3 regions of the Peribacillus sp. B2I2 genome follow, and region 2 is predicted to be linked to each of the others. Evidence: riboswitches for the same ligand, from Rfam matches in the RefSeq annotation. Region 2 holds a riboswitch; each other region holds the start of a gene.
The links. Region 2 has a riboswitch for S-adenosylmethionine ahead of mtnW (2,3-diketo-5-methylthiopentyl-1-phosphate enolase). Riboswitches for the same ligand answer to the same signal wherever they lie in the genome.
Positions count from the first base shown of each region.

Region 1: linked by a shared signal. The riboswitch ahead of ABIE66_RS05770 (methionine biosynthesis PLP-dependent protein) and the one ahead of mtnW (2,3-diketo-5-methylthiopentyl-1-phosphate enolase) in region 2 are both predicted to bind S-adenosylmethionine.
Region 3: linked by a shared signal. The riboswitch ahead of ABIE66_RS05815 (methionine ABC transporter ATP-binding protein) and the one ahead of mtnW (2,3-diketo-5-methylthiopentyl-1-phosphate enolase) in region 2 are both predicted to bind S-adenosylmethionine.

Region 1 is NZ_JBGCCB010000001.1:1,141,763-1,146,788, reverse strand. It holds gene fumC (class II fumarate hydratase) at 1-1,249, opposite strand, end outside; SAM riboswitch class I at 1,596-1,709, shown strand; gene ABIE66_RS05770 (methionine biosynthesis PLP-dependent protein) at 1,795-2,907, shown strand; gene metC (cystathionine beta-lyase) at 2,904-4,085, shown strand; gene ABIE66_RS05760 (type B 50S ribosomal protein L31) at 4,196-4,444, opposite strand; gene ABIE66_RS05755 (ABC transporter ATP-binding protein) at 4,582-5,026, opposite strand, start outside.
Region 2 is NZ_JBGCCB010000001.1:3,181,370-3,186,395, reverse strand. It holds gene ABIE66_RS15680 (pyridoxal phosphate-dependent aminotransferase) at 59-1,231, shown strand; SAM riboswitch class I at 1,356-1,508, shown strand; gene mtnW (2,3-diketo-5-methylthiopentyl-1-phosphate enolase) at 1,615-2,847, shown strand; gene ABIE66_RS15670 (2-hydroxy-3-keto-5-methylthiopentenyl-1-phosphate phosphatase) at 2,854-3,513, shown strand; gene ABIE66_RS15665 (methylthioribulose 1-phosphate dehydratase) at 3,510-4,139, shown strand; gene ABIE66_RS15660 (cupin domain-containing protein) at 4,164-4,697, shown strand; gene ABIE66_RS15655 (CobW family GTP-binding protein) at 4,822-5,026, shown strand, end outside.
Region 3 is NZ_JBGCCB010000001.1:1,152,474-1,157,499, reverse strand. It holds gene ABIE66_RS05835 (YheC/YheD family protein) at 1-796, shown strand, start outside; gene ABIE66_RS05840 (hypothetical protein) at 1-6, shown strand, start outside; gene ABIE66_RS05830 (YheE family protein) at 860-1,063, shown strand; gene ABIE66_RS05825 (hypothetical protein) at 1,155-1,343, shown strand; gene ABIE66_RS05820 (MBL fold metallo-hydrolase) at 1,590-2,414, opposite strand; SAM riboswitch class I at 2,701-2,805, shown strand; gene ABIE66_RS05815 (methionine ABC transporter ATP-binding protein) at 2,873-3,889, shown strand; gene ABIE66_RS05810 (methionine ABC transporter permease) at 3,876-4,544, shown strand; gene ABIE66_RS05805 (MetQ/NlpA family ABC transporter substrate-binding protein) at 4,597-5,026, shown strand, end outside.

The DNA.
Region 1 (5,026 bases), 2.0 Mb from region 2:
CATAACCAATATGCGGGTTCAATGCTGTTACCAACATAAGGGAGCGATCTACATTTTCTTTGATCTTATCTTCATTTGCAGTGATGCCAACCGCACAATTAATGTTAAAAGAGTGTATGCCTTCCGTCAATAATTTCACTGTTTGAAGGAAGTTATAGATGATGACTGGTTTGAATACGTTCAATTCAAAGTTACCTTGGCTTGCTGCAAATCCAATTGTAGCATCGTTACCCACGATTTGTGTCGCAATCATGGTAAGCGCTTCACTCTGTGTTGGATTGACTTTACCCGGCATGATGGAACTGCCTGGCTCATTTTCAGGAATGGCTATTTCGCCGATTCCGCTTCTAGGGCCACTTGCCAGCCATCTGACATCGTTTGCAATTTTCATTAAATCTGCTGCCAATGCTTTCAAAGCACCGTGTGCATAAACGATTTCGTTATGGCTTGTCAATGCATGGAACTTATTATCCGATGTGACGAAAGGATGTCCTGTATCCGCTGCAATTTGTTTTGCTGAAAGTCCCGGGAATTCTTTTTTTGTATTGATTCCTGTTCCTACAGCCGTTCCGCCTAGAGCCAGGTTCAATAATTTTTGGCTGCTTTCCTCAATCATCGCTAAATCTTTATCAAGCATCGCTTTCCAGCCAGAAATTTCTTGTCCTAATGTCAGTGGTGTTGCATCTTGAAGATGCGTCCGGCCAATCTTCACGACATCCCAAAACTCTTTTTCTTTTGAATCGAATGTATCACGAAGTTCTTTGATGGCAGGAACCAACTTTTCAGCGACCTCCATAAAGGCTGCAATATGCATGGCGGTCGGGAAAGTATCATTGGAGCTTTGTGCCTTGTTTACATCATCATTCGGGTGAAGTGTTTCCGATTCACCATTTTCTTTTAACCATTCATTCCCTTTGTTAGCGACCACTTCATTCACGTTCATATTACTTTGCGTCCCGCTTCCCGTTTGCCAAACTACAAGCGGGAAATGTTCATCAAGCGTACCTTCAAGGATTTCGCCGCAAATCTTAACGATGGCATTCTTTTTAACTTCCGAAAGATCACCGAGATCATAGTTCACCTTTGCCGCAGCTTGTTTAACGTATGCAAATGCACGAACCAATTCAATCGGCATTTTTTCATTACCAATTTTGAAATTGTTACGGCTTCTCTCGGTCTGTGCTCCCCAATATTTATCGGCAGGAACTTTCACTTCACCCATCGTATCTCGTTCGATTCTGTAATCCATGTGTTCTCCTCCTATGTTTGCACTATTCATCGAAGACCTTAAGTATATGAAATGAATAATGTCGTATTATTCTCTCTCCTTACATTGTACAAACTTTATTATTTTAAAGCAAAAATATCCGGCCAAGCCTCCCCTTTTTCTGAAAAATTCAATTAATTCAACAGGATCATTCAGGATTATCCTTGACCACATGAAAATTCCGGATATTCTTTTTTAGACACGTAAAGTGTTGACACCGCTAGGCTCCAATAGACCTAGTCATGAACATCGAAGCAAAATCCATCAAACTTGTTCTTGACAGTATTTTGTATTTATAGTAAATTCAAAAGAAATTGAATAATCTAAACTCTTATCGAGAGAGGTATAGGGAATGGCCCGATGACACCTCAGCAACCTTCATTTGTTTCAAACCAATGAAAAGGTGCTAATTCCACAAGTTTGTGAACTTGGAAGATAAGAAGAATGACTCGTCCCTACTTAATCAAAGTCTTCTTCTTAAAGAAGACTTTTTTTATTTTATATAACTCAAAGGAGCAGTGAAAACTATGTACAAAACTGAAACATATCTTGCTCAATTAGGAAATCGCAGCGAAACGGCGACAGGAACAGTCAATCCGCCGGTATACTTTTCAACTGCTTTTCGCCACGAAGGAATCGGTCAATCGACTGGATTCGATTACACAAGGACAGGTAATCCTACACGCCAACTATTGGAACGATCCATCGCCGATCTGGAAAAAGGCGACCAAGGATATGCCTGCAGTTCAGGAATGGCAGCCATTTCTACTATACTGGCCTTATTTAAATCAGGTGATGCATGGATTGTCAGCGAAGATCTTTATGGGGGTACATATCGTCTGTTAGAACAAGGTTTTAAGAAATGGGGGTTGCAGTGTGACTATGTGAACACTTGTTGTTTGGAGGATATCGAAAAAGCCATCACTCCTCACACGAAAGCCATCTTCATTGAAACTCCCACTAACCCTCTTATGCAGCAAACGGATATTAGCGCCGTTGCCGCATTGGCCAAACGATTTGATTTATTGTTAATCGTTGATAATACTTTTTACACGCCTCTTATTCAACAACCCATCCTGCTTGGAGCGGATATTGTGATTCACAGTGCTACCAAGTATCTCGGTGGTCATAATGATGTGCTCGCCGGACTGATCGTGGCCAGCGGCGCGGAATTATGTGATGCACTTGCCTTCCATCATAATGGTACTGGTGCTGTCTTGAGCCCCTTTGATTCTTGGCTGTTGATGCGCGGAATGAAAACCCTGGCATTGCGGATGGATCGTCATGAAAAGAATGCAAAGGTACTTGTAGATTACTTGTCGGAACATGATTGTGTTACGGACGTATTGTATCCCGGTAGGGGCGGCATGATTTCCTTCCGCATCATTGAAGAAGCGGCGGTCAACCCATTTTTACAATCACTCTCATTAATTTCGTTTGCAGAAAGCCTTGGAGGGGTCGAAAGCTTCATCACCTATCCTGCTACACAAACACATGCCGATATACCGCTTGAAGTCAGAACGGCCAATGGGGTTTGTAATCGCCTGCTTCGCTTCTCCGTCGGCATTGAGGACAGCGACGATTTGATTCAGGATTTACAGCAAGCATTCGCACACGTAAAAAGGGAGGCACTACGATGACCGATCATGATTTTAGCTTTGAAACCAAATTACTCCATAATCAACATAAATTCGATTCGGCAACAGGCGGTGTGAGCGTCCCCATTCAGCACGCTTCCACTTTCCATCAATCCGATATCGATCAATTCGGTAAATATGATTACAGCAGAAGCGGGAACCCAACTCGCGAAGCGCTGGAAGATATCATTGCCGAACTTGAGGAAGGTACACACGGTTTTGCCTTTTCATCAGGAATGGCAGCCATTTCAACAGCTTTCCTACTGTTGTCTGCCGGAGACCATATCGTCATTTCCGAAGATGTGTATGGCGGAACGTTCAGGATGGTCACAAGTGTTTTGACACGTTTCAATATTGAGCATACTTTCGTTGACATGACGGACCTTGAAAGCGTCAAAGCGGCCATTAAGCCAAATACGAGTGCCATATACATCGAAACGCCTTCAAATCCATTACTTAAAGTGACCGATATTAAAGCCGTATGTGATATCGCAAAAACAGCCGGGGCCTTAAGTTTTGTTGATAATACATTCTTGACGCCAGCATTACAGAAACCACTGAATCTGGGCGCTGATGTTGTCCTTCATAGCGCGACGAAGTTTTTATCCGGACATAGTGATGTGGTAGCTGGACTTGCTGTAGTGAAAGATCCTGAATTGGCAGTAAGACTCGGTTCCCTCCAAAACTCCTTTGGAGCGGTTCTTGGTGTCCAGGACGCCTGGCTAGTAATGAGAGGTCTGAAGACCTTGTCCGTTAGAATGGAGCACTCCCAAAAAGGGGCAGAAAAGATTGCCGCCTACTTAAAGAAGCAGCCCTTGGTTAAAAAAGTGTATTATCCCGGCCTAGCAGATCATCCACAGCACGCCATCCAGGAAGGCCAGTCACTTGGAGCCGGGGCGGTCCTATCATTTGAATTGGAAAGCGAAGAAGTCTTCCGCTCTTTCGTGAACTCTGTCGAGCTTCCTGTTTTTGCCGTAAGCCTTGGAGCTGTCGAATCGATATTATCCTACCCGGCCAAAATGTCCCACGCTGCCATGCCTGCTGATGAAAGGGAAAAGCGGGGCATCACGAACAGCTTGCTTCGTCTCTCTGTCGGACTTGAAAATCCGGACGATTTAATCAAGGACTTCGATGCGGCCCTTGTAAATATTGCAAAAGGCGAAGCAATTGCTGCGAAATGAAAAAAGGATGGGTGCCCCATATTTATGGGCACCCTTTTTGTTTGCATCATTTTAATTCTTGTTAAACCCATCCATAAAAAAAGGCCAACGATTTCCCGACGGCCTTACTCTCATTTCTTCATATTATATTTATCCAGGAAGCGATCCACTCGTCCGCCTTTTTCAGCAAACTTCTGCTTTCCAGTATAAAAAGGGTGCGTATCTGAACTGATCTCCACTTTTAATAATGGATACGTTTGGCCGTCTTCCCATTCGATCGTTTCATTGGATGTTTTCGTGGAACCTGTCAAGAATTTATAACCGCTGTTGGTATCCATGAATACTACTTGTCGATAATCGGGATGAATTTCTTGTTTCACTATTATCACCTCATCGTTAGTATAGGTATATGTTAAGCGTAATGATTACTATTATCAAGCATTGTGCTTGAAGGTGCCAATAACGGCACCTTCATTAATAGTTTAATCTTGATTATCCTTACTTATTCAATTGTATTTCAACCGGCCATCCCTTTATGCGGCCCAGCCTGCAGCTCATACATTTGATAGTACTTCCCTTTTAGTTCCATTAATTCTTCATGTGTACCTTGCTCAGCAATCCGACCTTTATCCAGTACCAGAATTTGGTCGGCATTTTTAATCGTGGAGAGTCTATGTGCAATGATGAAGGTCGTTCTCCCTTTTTTCAGCACTTCCATTCCCTTCTGGATAATTGCCTCGGTTTCTGTGTCGATGCTTGCCGTCGCTTCATCCAAAATAAATATCGCCGGATTGAATGCAAGAGCACGTGCAAAAGAGATTAGCTGCCGCTGTCCAGAAGACAACGTTCCTCCTTTTTCAATCACAGGTTCATCTAGCCCTAAAGGAAGATGCTTCAGCACTTTGTCGCCCCCTACATCCCTTAATGATTTTTCAACCATTTCCCTTGTGATGCCTTTATGA
Region 2 (5,026 bases):
TGATAAACATATATCATTTGTGACTAGAATTTCAAGAAATTTCAGAGAAGGTGTATAAATGTTGCAATTCGAAAAATCCAGACAACTTCAAAAACTGCCCAAGCAATTTTTTGCCTCTCTAGTCGCAAAAGTCAATGCGATTACGGCGCAGGGTCATGATGTCATTAATTTAGGCCAGGGAAATCCTGATCAACCGACGCCTGAACATATCGTGAAAAGTTTGCAGGTTGCCGCTGAAAAAACCATTAATCATAAATATTCGCCGTTTCGGGGACATCAATATTTAAAAGATGCTGCTGCCGTCTTTTATGAACGTGAATATGGTGTCAAGCTGGATCCGAATAGTGAAGTGGCGATTCTCTTCGGGGGAAAGGCAGGTCTTGTCGAACTGCCGCAGTGTTTATTGAATCCAGGTGATACGATCCTTGTTCCAGACCCCGGCTATCCGGATTATCTTTCCGGTGTCGTTTTAGCACAGGCAAAGACCGAACTGATGCCCTTGACAGAAGAAAATGATTTTCTTCCGAAATACAATGACATACATAAAGAAGTGCTAGATAAAGCCAAAATGATGTTTTTGAACTATCCGAATAATCCCACAGGTGCTTCTGCAACTGAAAGTTTCTTTGATGAAACCGTCTCCTTTGCAAAAGAGCATTCGATTTGCGTGGTCCACGATTTCGCTTATGGGGCGATAGGATTCGACGGAAAAAAACCGATAAGCTTTCTCCAGGCAGAAGGAGCGAAGGATGTAGGGATAGAAATTTACACACTATCGAAAACATTCAATATGGCAGGGTGGAGAGTCGGTTTTGCAGTGGGGAATAAAAGTGTCATAGAAGCTCTTGAACTATTGCAAGACCATCTTTATGTTAGTCTCTTTCCAGCGATACAGGAAGCAGCGGCAAGCGCGTTACTGGACTCGCAGAGCTGTGTAGAGGAGTTAGTGAAGATGTATGAGGGACGCAGGAATGTTTTCATTGAGGGATTGAGGGCAATCGGCTGGGATGTCAAAGCTCCTAAAGCATCATTCTTTGCCTGGCTCAAGGTACCAAAAGGTTTTACGTCCGAGAGTTTTGCAGACTATCTATTAACGCATGCCCACGTAGCTGTTGCCGCAGGGAATGGATTCGGTGAATTTGGCGAAGGTTACGTCAGGGTAGGGCTTCTGACTTCGGAAGAACGGCTTGAAGAGGCTGTGGAACGGATACGTACATTAAAATTATTTTAACGGAGGATTCAATTTATCCACGGTTAAATAGACAAAAACTTATTGACAAAGTATGGATTACGTGTCAGAATACAAAATAAATTCTTAATCTTTCGATACTTGAATGTAACTATATATCAGCGTTTTCTTATTTTGAGCAGGTGGAGGGACTAGCCCTATGAAGCCCAGCAACCGACCGTAATTCCATTGTAAAATGGGGCGGAATTCTTCGCCGGATTTTCTTGAAATCCACAAGGCACGGTGCTAATTCTTGCAGCCAATGGCTGGGAGATAAGAAGATGGCTTTTTAAAGCCTCTTCTTTATGAAGGGGCTTTTGCCATTTTGAGACCATTTCAGGTTAATGACTTCGAGAGTTTAACTAACGTGATATAGGAGTGATCAAATGAGCGAGATAGTCGCTACTTATTTAATTCATGACTTTAATGGAAATCATGAGAAAAAAGCAGAAAGCATTGCCTTAGGATTGACTGTGGGAACATGGACGGACCTGCCCCATTTGGTCCAGAAGCAACTGGAAAAACATAAGGGTCGTGTCGTATCGGTGACACCACTATCTGAAGAAGAGAGGGCAAACAGATATTTAAATCGTAAAGTGTACCGTTCACTAATTAAGATTGCCTATCCGGCAGGGAATTTCTCCAATGATTTACCTGCTATCCTCACGACGGTCTTCGGCAAACTTTCATTGGACGGAGAAATAAAACTTATCGACTTGGATTTTGTCGGTGAGATTCAAAAAGCTTTCCCAGGGCCGCAATTTGGCATTGCAGGCATAAGGGAAAAGATTGACGTATATAACCGGCCCCTGGTGATGAGCATCTTTAAAGGTGTATTAGGAAGGGACCTAGCCTTCCATAATGAGCAACTGAAGCGACAAGCATTAGGAGGTGTCGACCTAGTTAAAGATGATGAGATTCTCTTCGACCAGGAACAGACTCCATTTTTCGATAGAATAAAAACTGGAAAACGAATATTGAATGAAGTCTATGAGACCACTGGCCACCGAACTTTATACGCTGTCAATCTATCAGGGAAAACATTTGAATTATTGGATAAGGCAGAGCAAGCTGCTGAAGCAGGGGCGGATGCTTTATTGTTCAACGTTCATACATATGGTTTGGATGTATTACAGGCCTTGAGTGAGCATGATCGAATCAGGCTACCGATCATGGCGCACCCCGCTTTTAGCGGGGCATTGGCATCTTCATCATTTTATGGGATCGGCTATCCATTATTACTTGGTAAATTAGTAAGGTTATCAGGTGCGGATTTATCCTTATTCCCATCCCCTTATGGAAATGTCGCCCTTGAAAAAAAGGAGACATTGGCGATTGCTGAAGCCCTTACAAAAGATGAACCTTCGTGGAAAAAAGCCTTCCCTGTTCCTTCTGCAGGCATTCATCCGGGCATGGTTCCGGACCTAATCAAGGATTTTGGGCTGGATAGTGTGATTAATGCCGGAGGTGGAATTCACGGACACCCTGACGGGGCAGAGGGTGGGGCCAAGGCTTTCCGTTCTGCTGTCGAAGCCGTTCTTGCAGGAAAGGACCTATCTGAAGCGGCGGCTGAGGAAGAAACGCTAAAAAAAGCTCTTGTTTTATGGGGAGGCATGTAAGGAAAAATGAAACCGATCATCTTTTGTGATTTCGACGGAACGATCACCAACACAGATAATATCATTTCCATCATGAAAAAATTTGCGCCTCCGGAATGGGAAGAGTTGAAAGACGGTGTCCTTCAGCAAAAAATCAGTATATCTTCTGGCGTTGGGGATATGTTTTCGCTACTTGATAGTGGCTTGAAGGATGACATCATTCAATATGTATGTGAGTCGGCCGGCATTCGTCCAGGGTTTTATGAATTCGTTGAGTATACGAAACAAGCCAACATCCCTTTATATATTGTAAGCGGAGGCATGGATTTTTTCATTGCACCCCTTTTAAATGATATCTTGCCAACAAAGTCCGTTTATTGCAACCATGCATTTTTTGATAAGGAAAAAATTTATATTGAGTGGCCCCATGCCTGTGATGACCAATGTAAAAATGATTGTGGTTGCTGTAAGCCATCCATTATGAGGGAGATTGCGGGTGCGGATGATTTTAAACTCGTTATTGGAGATTCAGTAACGGATTTTGAAGCGGCAAAACAGGCCGATTTTGTCATAGCCCGTGACATATTGCTTGAAAAATGCGATAGGGAAGGAATTCCACATCAAGGATTTGAAACATTTTTTGATGTAATTGACATTTTAAAACAGCAGGAGGTGGTTAAAGCGTGAACACTCATTCTAAAGAATGGCGGGAGTTGGCAGATATTAAGGCTGAATTGGCCGAAAGAGATTGGTTTATGGGAACTAGCGGGAATTTGTCCATCCGTAAGCCCGAAAGTCCTTTCTTTTATATTACGGCAAGCGGTAAGGATAAAAGGAAGCAATCGGATTCGGACTTTTTACTGGTTGATTTAAAAGGAAAACCAGTTGAAGAAACGGAGTTAAGACCATCGGCCGAAACATTGCTTCATACCGTTATTTACGGGAAAACCAATGCGAACTGTGTACTCCATGTCCATACAGTTGAAAATAATGTGATATCCGAATTGTACGGAGATGAAGGTCATGTTACTTTTCGTAATCATGAAATCATTAAAGCGACCGGACGGTGGGTTGAAGATTCAGAGCTAAGGATTCCTATCGTCTATAATCACGCTGACATTCCGCTGTTATCCGATAAGTTCGAACCACATGTCGAAGAAGACTCTGGCGCTGTGCTGATCCGCAATCACGGTATTACGGTTTGGGGTAAAAGCGGATTCGAAGCTAAAAGAATACTTGAAGCTTGCGAATTTTTATTTCAATATCAACTATTGCTTAATCAACAAAAGGCATTTGCAGGTTCCATAAGATAAAAATCTATAGAGGAGGAATGAATGATGGCGACGATCAGATTCCATGAAACAAACGAAGTTATTGAAAATGGGGAAAAGGTAAAAGGTTTTTTAGAAACACAAGGGGTTATCTATGAGCAATGGGACATTTCGAAATTACCGGCCCATCTTGTGGAAAAATACGATCTGACAGATGCTGACAAGGAGGAAATCCTTTTAACATTCAAATCGGAGATAGCGGAAATTTCCGAGAGAAGAGGCTATAAAGCGCACGATATCATTACATTATCCGATGCAAATCCAAACTTGGATCAAATGCTTGAAAACTTTAAGCAGGAACACCACCATGAAGATGATGAAGTGCGTTTCATAGCAGGCGGAACGAGTATTTTTGCCATTGAAGGCGGCGATAAACAGTGGTTTGATGTACGGCTTAATCCAGGAGATCTAATTAGTGTACCAGAATCCACACGGCATTATTTCACGCTGGCAGAAGATAGAAAAACGGTCGCTGTCCGTATTTTCGTTACAGCGGCAGGATGGGTGCCGATTTACGAAAAGGACGAAGTTCAAGCATGAATCATTGTTGAAAAACCAGCTTATAGGCTGGTTTTTTTATGTGGTTCAGGCAAGTGCTTTAGGAAGACAAGTATGATAAAATTTAACGGAATCGAATTTAACCGGATCATAGGAGCAGATACGAATGAAAACAACCGAAGTGTACATATTGGGCGGCTTTCTCGGCAGCGGGAAAACGACTCTTCTTCGAAATATCTTAAAACAGGAAAGTGAAGCGGGTAGAAAAGTGGCCGTGCTTCTAAATGAACTCGGCAGTGTATCGGTGGACAGTGGCCTGATCGGTGATGAAGTGCCACTGAAAGAGTTGTTTGACGGGTGCATCTGTTGCA
Region 3 (5,026 bases), 2.0 Mb from region 2:
CTATGAGGCTTCAGAAGAATTCCAGCGTCTCATCAACCACTTTAAAGAATATCGAATAAACCTTTTCAACCCTTGTTTTATAGATAAATATGTAATGTTCGAAGCATTAACGGAAGACGGGGCCCTCACCACTCACCTCCCCCCCACCATGATCCTGCGGAACAGCGATTGCTTGGATGCTTTCCTCGAAACCCACAGACATATTTACCTTAAACCATGCAAAGGAAGCCAAGGGAAGGGCATTTATACCATCATCAAAAATCCTGATGAGACACTTTTGTTCAATAGCCTAAAGCATAGTGAGTCCTTTCCGGATTTCACTTCATTCTGGGAAACAAAAAAAAGGGATTTATTAAAAAGAAGCTACCTTGCTCAAGAGGCGATCATACCGAAAAAAATTTTTGGTCATCGTTACGATTACCGAATTCTCGTCCATTATGAAAAAGGTTTTTATAAAGTGACCGGCAAAGCAGTAAGGATGTCACAAACTCAGGAAATCACCACCCACACTCCCCGAGGGGGTAAGCTTTTTCCTTATCAAGACCTGCAATCAAGAAGCTTGAATCAAAAATTAGCGAATATCGCCCAAAAATGCGGTGAGACTCTTTCGAAAAAAATCGGGTTTCTCGGAGAATTTTCCATTGATGTAGGGGAAGATGAATCGGGTTCGCTCTTCATATACGAAGTGAACTCAAAACCCATGCAGTTCGATGAAGAGGAAATTGAAGCTAACCGGCTTTTGCATTTAAAAAATCTTTTCATTGAATTGACTTTTTCCAACCTGACAATAAAATGACACCTCCAGCTGCCGTTTTACATTATAATGATATGAAAGACAGCATATATGGAGGTTATACATATGATCACCCATTTTCAGTGGGCACCACTGCATAAGAATCTGCCAGGATGGAAAATTTCATTTTATTTCAAAAAGGAGGCAATCAAAGCCTTATACCATAAAGATGGTTCCATCGAATGGACAGCCAACCCACCTTCCGAAACAGATGAAACCCAACTCAAAAGCATGATCCATGACTTAATGGTCTACCATGTATATGAATGAGCCCTTTCCCCTTTTTCATTCATTAACCCCCTGAACGGAATAAAAATCCCTCCTTTGCCTAAACTAAAGAAAAGGCTAGGAGGGATTTATTTTGGATAAAGAAAAAATGACATTTTTGAAGGATACCGAATATGATGGCAAGGATTCCGTTTTCCTCGATATCGATCGAATAATCAATGAAGGAATGGCAGGCGGAAATGTGTATGAAGTCGCTAACCTTCAGAACATCGAGGAAGCACATGATTTTTATGATGAAACAGATCCCAATATCAATAAATAAACACTCGTGGGCTCCCTTTTTGGGGAGCTCCACTATATTCCCCACTATCAAATGTTTTTTTATGTAAAGCACCCCCTCCATAAAAAACAACTTCCCGGATGGAAGTTGTTTGAGTGCAAACTAAATATTACAACATGCTGTCTGCTTGCCTTTTCCAATTCCCGCATTCTATCCCCCGCAGGCATTTGGTATTATGCTAAAAGCAGTAATATCAGAGCTCGTCCTTTCAATATCTATTGTTAATATTCAAATAGTTCCATTCTCCCTATCATTCAAAACATTTTCGTTTAATATCGAAGTTATGATATGCTCTGAATCCCATTCATGTCCAGATATCTCGATAAGGGGATAGCGATTCGGTAAAACGACTTGCTGGATTTCATGGACTGTATGCCCTTGATCATGTAAGCGTAAAATTTCACCTTGGAGGTTTTCCAAATATTCGAGTTTTTTTCGAAACATTTCCTTTCCGTCTGGCACATGCCCAGCATGGCAGCAAAACACTTCCCCAAAGTCATATCGGAGTAATTTTTTTATGGAATCGATGATGATCGGGACAGACTCTTCCCGTAAGATAAGCTTTGTTTTTGGTGTTACGAAAAGGTCTCCTGAAAAGAGCATGCCAGTGCTGTGATTCAAATACACCATATGGTCCTTCGCATGACCAGGGGTAAAAATCGGCTCCCACGTTTGGGTGCGGGAATGAATGGCCTTGCCTAGCGGCTCAGCCTTAAAGGCGTCTCTTTTTCCCCAAAACATTTTACGATATTCAGGATATTCAGCATCCTTCGCACAAGCATCAACCGACATCGGATGAATGAATATCGGAACCTTTTTATGTTCCTTTATCCAGGCAGCGCCTCCCGTATGGTCCTCATGATAGTGCGTAAGGGCAACTGCATCGAAGTCTGCGGACTCATAGAATGGAATAAGTCCTTCCAATAAAATCTGTGCGCCAGTATCTATCAATAGCCCATCCGTTAAAAAAACATAGACACTCATCCCCGACTTGATCCCGCCAGGAGTCCCGTGCACACAAACCACATCATTTACCGTCTTAATCTCTATCATGCATTTCCACCCCATCATTGTACAAAAATAGTTTTTTCTCCCTTTTTCACTTTATTATAATAAATGTATTATCTCTTTACCCTTTTGACAAGGAAATAATGGAATATCTGGATGTAAAAGACGGATTATTGACTCAGAGCCCTTTTGACTGGAATGGTTTTAATGAACCGCACGGAACATTATCGAAAAAAAACTATCACCAAATCACAGAAACGATTGACATTGTGGAATTTTACAAATATTATAGATTATATTATAAAACTTGAAATATTCTAAAATAATAATTTACTTATCAAGAGTGACGGAGGGATCAGGCCCTGTGATGTCCGGCAACCGCCCTTCGGGAACGGTGCCACTTCCTGCAGAATGTTTGCATTCTGAAAGATAAGACGAGATATAATTTCGCTGCCTCTTTCTGAATGATAGAGGCAGTTTTTTATGTTTAAGGGGGAAGGATCATGATTGAAATCCGTTCAGTCCGAAAGGAATACATCACGAAGAAAAACCGAGTTATCGGAGTGGATAACGTATCTTTAACCATTCAAAAAGGCGAAGTGTATGGAATTGTCGGCTACAGCGGAGCTGGAAAAAGCTCATTACTCCGCTGCTTGAATTTGCTTGAACGTCCGACAGCTGGAAATATCATCATTGACGGCATTGATTTAACCTCTTTATCAAGTAAAGAGCTTCGTAAACAACGTCAAAAAATCGGAATGATATTTCAACACTTTTCCTTGGTCAGTTCAAAAACCGTTTATGAAAATGTCGCTTTCGCCTTAAAGGCCGCGCATCAATCGAAGGACGCCATCAGGTTACGTGTATTGGAATTGCTGGAAATCGTAGGTCTCAGTGATAAAAAAGATGTCTATCCGGCACAGCTTAGCGGTGGACAGAAGCAACGGGTCGGCATAGCCCGGGCCTTAGCAAATGACCCCACCGTACTGTTATGTGATGAAGCGACTTCAGCCCTTGATCCAACAACAACAAAAGCGATTTTACAGTTATTAAAAAAGATAAGCAGGGAGCTCGGGATCACCATCGTGTTGATTACACATGAAATGGAAGTGGTCAAAGAACTATGCCACCGAGTCGCCGTCATGCAAGATGGGCGGGTAATTGAAGAAGGTTCCGTTTATGAAATATTTTCACAGCCAAAGCAGGAATTAACGAAGCAATTCATCAGCAGTGTATTGGATTTCGAACTTCCCTCACATTTGATTGAAGAAAGTAAAGGAACGATTATTAAAATTCAATTCGAAGGGCAAACCGCCGGTGAATCGATTCTCTCCGACGCTCTCCAATCCCATTCAGTAAAGGGGAATATCCTGCACGGTAAAATTGAGTATATTCAGGATGTCCCTTTAGGCATCTTGATCATTGAGTTAATCGGTGAGGCCGCTGAAATTCATTCGGCATTGGAATATATAAAAAATCGTTCCAATTCTGTGGAGGTGTTAAAACATGTCATTTCTTGATTCCATCGTCAATATTTTACCTGATCTTAATAAAGCCTTTCTTGAAACAATTTATATGGTCGGCGTTTCCCTTGCGGTAGCCCTTCTGATAGGTTTACCACTTGGAGTATTGCTGTTTACGACAACTAGGAATTTATTCTTTGAAAATAGCGTCGTGAATCGATCACTCGGTTTCGCAGTCAATATTGTCCGTTCAATCCCGTTCATCATTCTCTTGGTCGCCCTCCTTCCTTTAACGGAACTGCTTACTGGATCGACGATAGGGCCAAGAGCGGCTTCTGTTTCCCTGTCCGTATCCGCGATACCTTTTTTTGCAAGGATCGTGGAATCGGCATTACGTGAAATAGACAAAGGAGTGATTGAAGCTGCAATTGCCGTGGGGGCCACTCCATGGATGATCATCAAGGATGTACTTCTTCCGGAGGCAAAACCGGGAATCATTCAGGGGCTGACATTAACGACCATTTCACTGATCGGTTACTCAGCAATGGCAGGGACAATCGGCGGAGGGGGAATTGGTGACCTGGCCATCAGGTACGGCTATTACCGTTATGACAACACGGTCATGATCACGACGATCGTCGTGTTGATCTGCCTTGTACAAATCATTCAAATGGTTGGTGACAAAGCCTCATACTTAGTTAACAAACGATAGAATCAGTCATTTTTTCAATGATTCAATACATATATTTCAGGAGGAATTTCAAATGAAGAAGATAGCTTCGTTATTATCAGTCTGTGCACTTGCCCTTGGCTTGGCAGCTTGCGGAAGCGATGATGCATCCCCAAAAACTGAAGACAAAAAAGAATTGAAGATCGGGGCGACTACCGGGCCATACGCCGATATGGTTAAAGAAGCAATCCAGCCAGGTCTGGAAGATCTCGGTTACAAAATAGAGATCGTAGAGTTCACCGACTATATCCAGCCGAATAAGTCGCTTGGCAACAACTCGATCGACGCCAACCTATTCCAGCATAAAGTGTACATGGATAACTTCGCTAAAGAAAATGATCTAACGCTTTCCGACCTTATCATAGTTCCAACAGCACCAATGGGCATATACTCGAACAAATATAAATCGTTGAAAGAAATTAAAGACGGTACATCCCTTGCATTGCCCAATGATCCGGTTAACC